One region of the Pseudomonas sp. B22129 genome, then DNA from elsewhere that is predicted to be linked to it. Evidence: riboswitches for the same ligand, from Rfam matches in the RefSeq annotation. Region 1 holds a riboswitch; the other holds the start of a gene.
The links. Region 1 has a riboswitch for cobalamin ahead of AB4P94_RS23910 (CbtB-domain containing protein). Riboswitches for the same ligand answer to the same signal wherever they lie in the genome.

Region 2: linked by a shared signal. The riboswitch ahead of AB4P94_RS24595 (CbtB domain-containing protein) and the one ahead of AB4P94_RS23910 (CbtB-domain containing protein) in region 1 are both predicted to bind cobalamin.

The regions. Positions count from the first base shown of each region.
Region 1 is NZ_CP162592.1:5,217,759-5,221,965, forward strand. Features, by position in the region: gene cobN (cobaltochelatase subunit CobN) at 1-653, opposite strand, end outside; gene cobW (cobalamin biosynthesis protein CobW) at 657-1,718, opposite strand; cobalamin riboswitch at 1,811-2,011, opposite strand; cobalamin riboswitch at 2,119-2,328, shown strand; gene AB4P94_RS23910 (CbtB-domain containing protein) at 2,423-2,611, shown strand; gene AB4P94_RS23915 (CbtA family protein) at 2,623-3,327, shown strand; gene AB4P94_RS23920 (cobalamin biosynthesis protein) at 3,324-3,716, shown strand; gene cobM (precorrin-4 C(11)-methyltransferase) at 3,786-4,207, shown strand, end outside.
Region 2 is NZ_CP162592.1:5,406,994-5,411,200, forward strand. Features, by position in the region: gene AB4P94_RS24580 (alpha/beta hydrolase) at 1-292, opposite strand, end outside; gene cobF (precorrin-6A synthase (deacetylating)) at 304-1,059, opposite strand; gene AB4P94_RS24590 (histidine phosphatase family protein) at 1,105-1,659, opposite strand; cobalamin riboswitch at 1,695-1,825, shown strand; gene AB4P94_RS24595 (CbtB domain-containing protein) at 1,857-2,069, shown strand; gene AB4P94_RS24600 (CbtA family protein) at 2,089-2,817, shown strand; gene AB4P94_RS24605 (DUF4865 family protein) at 2,822-3,361, opposite strand; gene AB4P94_RS24610 (LysR family transcriptional regulator) at 3,455-4,207, shown strand, end outside.

The DNA of each region.
Region 1 (4,207 bases):
AAACCCGTATTGGCCGCCTGCAAATGCGACCGGTAGAACAGCACCGCCGCGACAGGAAGCCCCGGGGTCCAGTCCGCCTGCCAATCATTCAGGCGAGCATTGCCGTTGTGCGGGTGATAAATCGCCGTGCGCGGCAGGGTTTGCGGCTCAGCCCAGGCGTAATCGCGGCCTAAAAAACCGCTGGCCAGGCAGCGATAGAACGCCAGGGCATTGCCCATCCCGCCCTGACGCAAGAAATGCCACAGACGGTCGCGCACCTCCACGCCCACGGTGCTCAGGCTGCTGAGTTCCGGGTCCGGGCGATCATCCCCCGGCACCAGAATCAACTGCACGCCGCGTTCCGCCAACTCCACCAAACGCTCGATGCCGTAACGCCAATAACCAATGCCGCCATGCAGCGAAATCAGAATGACCTTGGCGTGGCGCAACACCTCATCGACATACAGGTCGACCGAGGCATGGTTCTGCACCTGCATCGGGTTGGCCAAACGAAAGCTGGGGTAGTCGTCGGGCAACTGCCGGGCGGCTTCGGCCAGCAGTGCCAGGCTGGAATCACCGCTGCACAGGATCACCAACTCGGCAGGGGTTTGGCCAAGGTCGGCAATATTATCGTCCGAGACGAAACCACCGGGCTGAGTCCTGAGCAGGTGCATGGGTTAAACGCTGAGGGCAGCGCGCAGTTGCGCTTCGAGGCCTGCTGCGTCCAGCGCCTGGCCGATCAGCACCAGGCGCGTGATGCGCGCTTCGTCAGCGCCCCAGGCACGGTCGAAGTGCTTGTCGAAACGCGTGCCCACGCCCTGGATCAGCAAGCGCATCGGCTTGTTCGGGATCGCCGCGAAGCCTTTGACCCGCAGGATGCCGTGCTGCACCACCAACTGAGTCAGGGCGTCGAGCAACAGGGCTTCATCCGCTTGCGGCAAGTCGATGGAAATCGAATCAAAAGCATCGTGATCGTGATCATCCTCACCCTCGTGGTGATGATCGTGATGGCTATGGCGGCCGTCGATGTGTTCTTCGGAACCGGCGCCCAGGCCGATCAGCACGTCCAGCGGCAGGCGACCGCTGCTGGCTTCGATGACTTTCACCGCTGGCGGCAGCTCTTCGGCGACTTCCAGGCGCACGCGGGCCAGGTCTTCGGGGCTGATCAGATCGGATTTATTGAGGATGACCAGGTCGGCGCTGGCCAGTTGGTCGGCAAACAGCTCGTGCAGCGGCGATTCATGGTCCAGGTTCGGGTCGAGTTTGCGCTGGGCGTCAACCTGGTCCGGGAATGCGGCAAAGGTGCCGGCAGCCACAGCGGGGCTGTCGACCACGGTGATCACCGCATCGACCGTGCAGGCGCTGCGGATTTCCGGCCACTGAAAGGCTTGTACCAACGGTTTTGGCAGGGCCAGGCCCGAGGTTTCGATCAGGATATGGTCGAGGTCACCGCGACGGGCCACCAGTTCGCGCATCACCGGGAAGAACTCTTCCTGCACGGTGCAGCACAGGCAGCCGTTGGCCAACTCGTACACGCGGCCATTGGCTTCTTCTTCGGTGCAGCCGATGGAGCACTGCTTGAGGATTTCGCCATCAATGCCCAACTCGCCGAACTCGTTGACGATCACCGCAATGCGACGGCCCTGGGCGTTGTCGAGCATATGGCGCAGCAAGGTGGTTTTGCCCGAACCGAGAAAGCCGGTAACGATGGTGACGGGGAGTTTGGCCAGTGTTTTCATCGGATGCCCTTTGGGGCGGGCATACGGGACGACAAGCCCTGCAGCGGTGCGCAGAGGCTGATTTCGTCACCGGATCACCCCGCCCGGTTGAAGTGGAAAATCGGTTGCGAGGCAGGTCTCCTGGCTTGGGGCTTGCAGGTCTTGCGACCGGCGCTGATTGCGCCTTCCCGCCGATTTGGCAGTGGCGTGGCAGTCAGATGAACCCTTTACAGTTGCGGGGGCAGCCGCGGCTTGGACCGCGTTCCCTTCTTAGCTTCGGCCTGGGCCGAAGAACCTCGAGGGCACAAGGCTACGCAGTGCTTGGGGGATGGTCAATGATGGGGTTGGTGTGTATATCCGTTATCTGGGTAACGGATATGTACCCAGATCCGAATTGACTCCCCTCCCACCCCCATGCTCTCCTACACACCTTGTTTCGGGTGCCCTGCAAAGGGTGAAACGGGAAACCGGTGCGTTATAGCGATATGACCAGTCCGGTGCTGCCCCCGCAACGGTAAGCGAGCGAAGTATCACAGCCACTGTGCGAATGCATGGGAAGGCGATGCTTTCAGGACTCTTTCCAAGAGCCCCCTCGCAAGCCCGGAGACCGGCCCGAAAAATCAGATAACAAACCCGCGGTGGGCGGGCGCTGTTCGAACCCTGCGTGCCCGGCTCGCGGGGTTTTCATGCGCCTGCGCCACCCTGAAACCCCGAAGGGACGCGCCATGTCGATCATCAGCAGCACCTCGCACACCGCCAGCAGCACCGCCACCCTGAGCCAACGCCTGACCGCCGCCATCGGTGCGTCGATCCTCGGCGCGTGCCTGGTGTATTTCGCCGGTTTCTCGCACATCGAAGCGGTGCACAACGCCGCCCACGATACCCGCCACAGCGCCGCGTTCCCGTGCCACTGAGACCTGCCGACATGATCAAGCGTATCGCCCAAACCGCAGGGTTCACCGGCCTGTTGGCCGCCCTGCTGCTGACCCTGCTGCAGAGCTTCTGGGTTGCCCCGCTGATTTTGCAGGCGGAAACCTTTGAAAACGCCTCGCCCGCTGTCGAAGTCGCTCATGAACACGCCGAAGGTGCGGCTGCGCACACTCACGATGCCGAAGCCTGGGAGCCGGAAGATGGCTGGCAGCGCGTGCTGTCCACCACCGGCGGTAATTTGGTGGTGGCCGTGGGGTTTGCGCTGATGTTGGCCGGCCTCTACACGCTGCGCGCGCCGACCCGCACCGCTCAGGGCTTGCTGTGGGGCCTGGCCGGTTACGCAACGTTCGTACTCGCGCCAACCCTGGGCCTGCCGCCGGAGTTGCCGGGCACCGCCGCCGCTGACTTGGCGCAACGTCAGATCTGGTGGATCGGCACCGCCGCATCGACTGCAGCCGGCATCGCGCTGCTGGTATTCGGTCGCAACTGGCTGCTGAAAATGTTGGGCGTGGCGATTCTGGTCGTGCCCCATGTGATCGGCGCGCCGCAGCCGGACGTGCATTCGATGCTGGCGCCGGAGGCTCTGGAAGCGCAGTTCAAAATCGCCTCGCAACTGACCAACGTGGCGTTCTGGCTGGCCCTGGGCCTGATCAGCGCCTGGCTGTTTCGCCGTAACCGCGATGGCCAATACTCGGCATGATCTTGGTCGTCGGCCTGGGTTGCCAACAGGGCTGTGACGTTCACACCCTGCTGGCGCTGTTTGACGCCGCCCTCGCCGAGGGCGGCGTCAAATGTAAAGACATCACCGCCCTGGCCAGTATTGATCGCAAAAAGGATGAGCCGGGGCTACTTGCCCTGGCCCAACGGCTGAACCTGCCCTTTGAATGTTTCAGCGCCGAGCAACTCGCTCCCTACGAAGCTCGCCTGAGCCATAAATCCGACGTAGCTTTCGCCCACACCGGCTGCTACGGCATCGCCGAAAGCGCTGCACTGGCCCTGGCCGAACACCTCTGCAACGGCCCTTCCCGCCTGCTGATCACCCGCAAAAAAACCGCCCAGGCCACCTTTGCATTGGCGTGCGCCGGCTAAACCCCGATAATCAGCGCGCTCGATCATGAGCCACTTTCATGCTCGCCCGTTTTTTCGACAGGAATTCCCATGACCGTCTACTTCATCGGCGCCGGCCCCGGCGACCCGGAATTGATCACCGTCAAAGGCCAGCGGCTGATCCGTAGTTGCCCGGTGATCATCTATGCCGGCTCGCTGGTACCGGCAGCGGTATTGGAAGGCCATCAGGCGCAACACGTGGTCAACAGCGCCGAACTGCACTTGGAGCAGATCATCGACCTGATCAAGGCCGCCCACGCCAAGGGCCAGGATGTGGCGCGCGTGCATTCGGGTGACCCGAGCCTGTATGGGGCGATTGGCGAGCAAATCCGCCATCTGCGCGAGCTGGGCATTCCCTTCCAGATCATCCCCGGCGTCACGGCAGTAGCGGCCTGCGCCGCACTGTTGGAAACCGAACTGACCCTGCCGGATATCGCCCAAAGTGTGATCCTGACCCGTTATGCGGATAAAAC
Region 2 (4,207 bases), 190 kb from region 1:
CGTCGTAATCGCCATCGCCGGGCTTCCTGGCGAACCAGCGATACCCGTTCGAATCCACCGGCATCGGCGCGCGGGCCGACAGGTAAGTCCAGGTCGACGGCAGTTCGTCCTTGATGCCAAACAGGTCTTCCTCGTTACTGCCAAAGCCGTGCAGGAAAATCACCAGCGGCTGGTTACGCGCCTCACTCTGGGTCTGTTCCAGGTACGTCAGCGGCAAGTCCGTGTGCAAGCTGGAATCGGCATGGACGGCACCGGCTGACAACGCCAGCGCCAGGGCAAGCAGTTTGAGCATGGAAAGCGACCTCAAGGTTTGCGCAACAGGTAAGTGTCCATAATCCAGCCATTTTCCAGGCGTGCCGCCTTGCGCACCCGTTGGATTTCGTCAGCCACTTGCGCCACTTTGCCGCTGATCAGGATTTCATCCGGCGTGCCCAGGTAGGCGCCCCAGTAGATGTCCAGGTCTTGATCGGCCACGGTGCGGTAGGAATCTTCGGCGTCGAGCATCACCACCAGCGTGTCGGCATCACTCGCCTGCCCTGCGGCCAGACGGCGCCCGGTGGTGATCTCGATGGAACGGCCGATGCGGTTCAGCGGCACCTTATGCTGCGCGGCCAGGGCCTGCACACTGGTGATGCCAGGGATCACTTCGAACTCAAACTCAGCGCGGCCGCTGGCAAGAATCGCCTGCAGGATACGAATCGTGCTGTCGTACAACGCCGGGTCGCCCCAGGCCAGGAAAGCGCCTACTTCGCCGTCGATCATTTCCTCGTTGATCATGCGCTCGAAGGTCTGCTGCTTGTCGCGGTTCAGATCCTGCACGGCGGTGGTGTAATCAATGTCACCGCGCACGCGCTCGGGGCAGTCAGCCTCGACGAAGCGGTAGCCGGGCTCGCTGATGTAGGTCTCGCAGATCTCGCGGCGCAGGTCGATCAGCTTGTCTTTACTCTGGCCCTTGTCCATCAGGAAAAACACGTCGGTGCGGTTCAGCGCCTTCACGGCCTGCATCGTGATGTAGTCAGGGTTACCGGCGCCAATGCCGATGATCAGGATGCGTTTCATGGGTTGCTCTCATTGCGGGGCGTGGATTTTGCCATGTTCGCGCGCTCAGGCGTGAGTTTCCAGGCGCAGGCGCCACAGGTTGTTGAAACGCAGTTCGGTGGCAGACAGCGGCTCGACGTCGATCCGGTAGAACATCGAGACAGGAAACTGCATGACGTACAGCATGGCGGCGCGGATCACGAAGGGATGGGTGACGGCGACCACATGGCCAGGCTGGGTTTCCAGCGCCTTCATCCATTGCCCGACACGAACACAGAGCTGATCCACCGATTCGCCACCATGGGGCGCACTGGCGCTGTCGGTCATCCAGGCCATCAGTGAATCGCTTTCCAGCTCACGGATGGCCTGACCTTTCCAGCCACCGAAATCGCCATCTCGCAGCGCCCCATCAATGTCTGCGTCATCACCGAACAAGCCTGCCGTCTGCCGGGTTCTGGCTTCGGGCGCGCACATCAGGCGCCGGTTCTTCTTGTAGCGACCCGCCAGGGACAAGGCCGCGCCCTGCCAGTCCATCAAGACGGATTCGTCATCAGGAAACCGCCCCTGTTTTTGAAGGGGCGTGAGGGCATGGCAAATCAGGGTCAAGCGGGTGGCCAGCATCACAATTCACTCTGTTTCGGCGCGCAGTCAGCGTAGACTCGCCAAGTTGTTTCAACATGTTACAACGAACATGAAACAGGAAGCCGGTTCAAACCCGGCGCGGTCGCGCCACTGTATTCGGCCTCACAGCCGTAAGCCAGACCCTGTTTCAGCCCTCTCGCTATCCATTTCGGGACGCGTCATCCCTGGAGGTTTTCATGGCTAACACCGCTGCAACAAACCCTGATGTCTATGTGCCGACCATCCCCCTGGGCGAAATCCTGCCCTGGGCGATCTTCGGCGGCCTGCTGTTGCTGCTGGCGATCTACTTCGTCGGCGCCGAGCAAGGCGCCACGGCCGTGTTCAAAGGCATGTATGTGCACGAGTTTGTGCACGACGGCCGCCACCTGCTGGGTTTCCCCTGCCATTAATTGATAAGAGAGACATGACATGACAGGGCATTTACTCGTACGCGGGATGCTGGTGGGCTTGCTCGCCGGCGTGTTGGCGTTTGGCTTCGCCAAGACCTTTGGTGAGCCGCAGATCGACAAGGCCATCGCCTTTGAAGACCAGATGGCACAGATGCACGGCGATGCGCCGGAAGAAGAACTGGTGAGCCGCGAGGTGCAAAGCACCTTTGGCCTGTTCACCGGCGTGGTGGTGTACAGCGTATCCCTGGGCGGCATCTTCGCCCTGGTGTTCGCCTACTCCCTGGGCCGCATCGGCAAGGTCGGCCCGCGCGGCCTGGCGGCGCTGCTGGCATTGGCGGCCTTCGTCACCCTCATCGTGGTCCCAGGCCTTAAATACCCGGCCAACCCGCCGTCGGTGGGTGACCCCGAGACCATCGCACAGCGCACCAAACTGTTTTTCCTGATGCTGCTGGTATCGGTGGCCGCCGCCGTGATCGCGATCAACGCCGCACGCAAGCTGATCGCCCGCCGTGGCCTCTGGGCCGGCGCCATCCTTGGCGTGGTGCTGTACCTCGTGATCGTGTCGGTGGCCGGCAGCCTGTTCCCGGTGATCAACGAAGTGCCCGAGCAATTCTCCGCCGTATTGCTGTGGAAATTCCGCGTGGCGTCCCTGGGTATCCAACTGGTGCTGTGGACCACCCTGGGCCTGGTATTCGGTGCTGTGGCCGAACGCAAATTGAGCCAGCCACAGGCAAGGTTCAACTCGTAATGCGTTAGATCCCCGGACGGGCCAGGTACCACACCTGATAGCCCGTCCCGGGATGTGCTGCGTCCAGCGCCGCTGCCGACAAGGTGATCCGTATCAAGCGCCAGGCCTGCACATCCAGCGCCAGGAATACCGCGAACGTGTCGCTGCTATCCGCCAGCTGTTGGTTGCGCACTTTCTCCTCGGCCAGGATCGCAGCCCGATCCGCACCCGGCTCCAGCGGCCATTCTTCCCGATACAAACTCAACGCGTTCTGCGCCGGGCCCCGTTGCACGTCCAGCGGCAGCCAGCTCTCGATGTGCGGGCGGCCAAAGCTGTCGAGCACCTTCTGAAAGCGTGCCCCCAGCAAAAAATCAGCGGCCTGCAACGGGTCGGCCCACAGGTACACCGACGAGTACAGGTTGCCCCCACGCTCCTGGCCGATAAACGCCTTGAACAGCAACCCTTCAGCGTGATCCCACAACGGCCCCAACTGTGCTGCGCGGCGGCGAATCACGCCCATGTCGTAATCGGCAGGCAGGCGGTGTGAATACTGTTTGGCAAACATGGCGAAACTCCCGTGCAAGATGAGATTGCAGCTTGCGCAGGGCCGATGATTTCAACAAGATATCATCCGATATAAGTGCAATAAGGAGTTGAAATGACTGATGCACTCAAACCCCTGGATATCGACACCGTACAGGCCTTCGTGCTGGTGGCTGACTTCACCAGTTTCACCCGCGCGGCCGAAGCCCTCGACACCTCGCAGGCCGCCATCAGCCTCAAGCTCAAACGCCTTGAAGAACGCCTCGGTTATCGCCTGCTGGAGCGCACCCCGCGCCATGTAAGGCTGTCGCCCCGGGGCGAGCAGTTCATCGTCGCCGCTCGCGCGTTGCTCAATGCCCATGAACGCGCCTTGGGTGACATGGGCACTCAAGCACCGAGGCGCTTGGTGATCGGCATCAGCGACCACGTGGCGGGGCCGGACTTGCCGTTGTGGCTCAGCCGATTGGCGGCGTATGACCCAATGGTGATTCTTGAAGTGCGCATCGCTTCCTCGCGCGACCTGGTCGCCGCCTTTGATCGCAACGAACTGGACGCGGTGATCGTGCGCAACGAGGGCGACCGCCAGGACGGTGACGTACTGGCGGTGGAGCGCTTCGGCTGGTTTGCCGCACCGACCTGGCAGCACAGCCCGGGCACTCCACTGCGTATGGCGACCATGGCGGCGCCTTGTGGGGTGCGGCATTTGGCAACGCGGGCGCTGGATGAGGCGAACGTGGATTGGACCGAGGTGTTTGTCGGTGGCGGCGTGATGGCCGTGGGCGCAGCGGTCAGCGCGGGGTTGGGGGTGGCCGCCCTCGCCCATCGGGTAGCGCCGGCGGGGGCTGTGGAGGTCGGCGAACAATTCGGA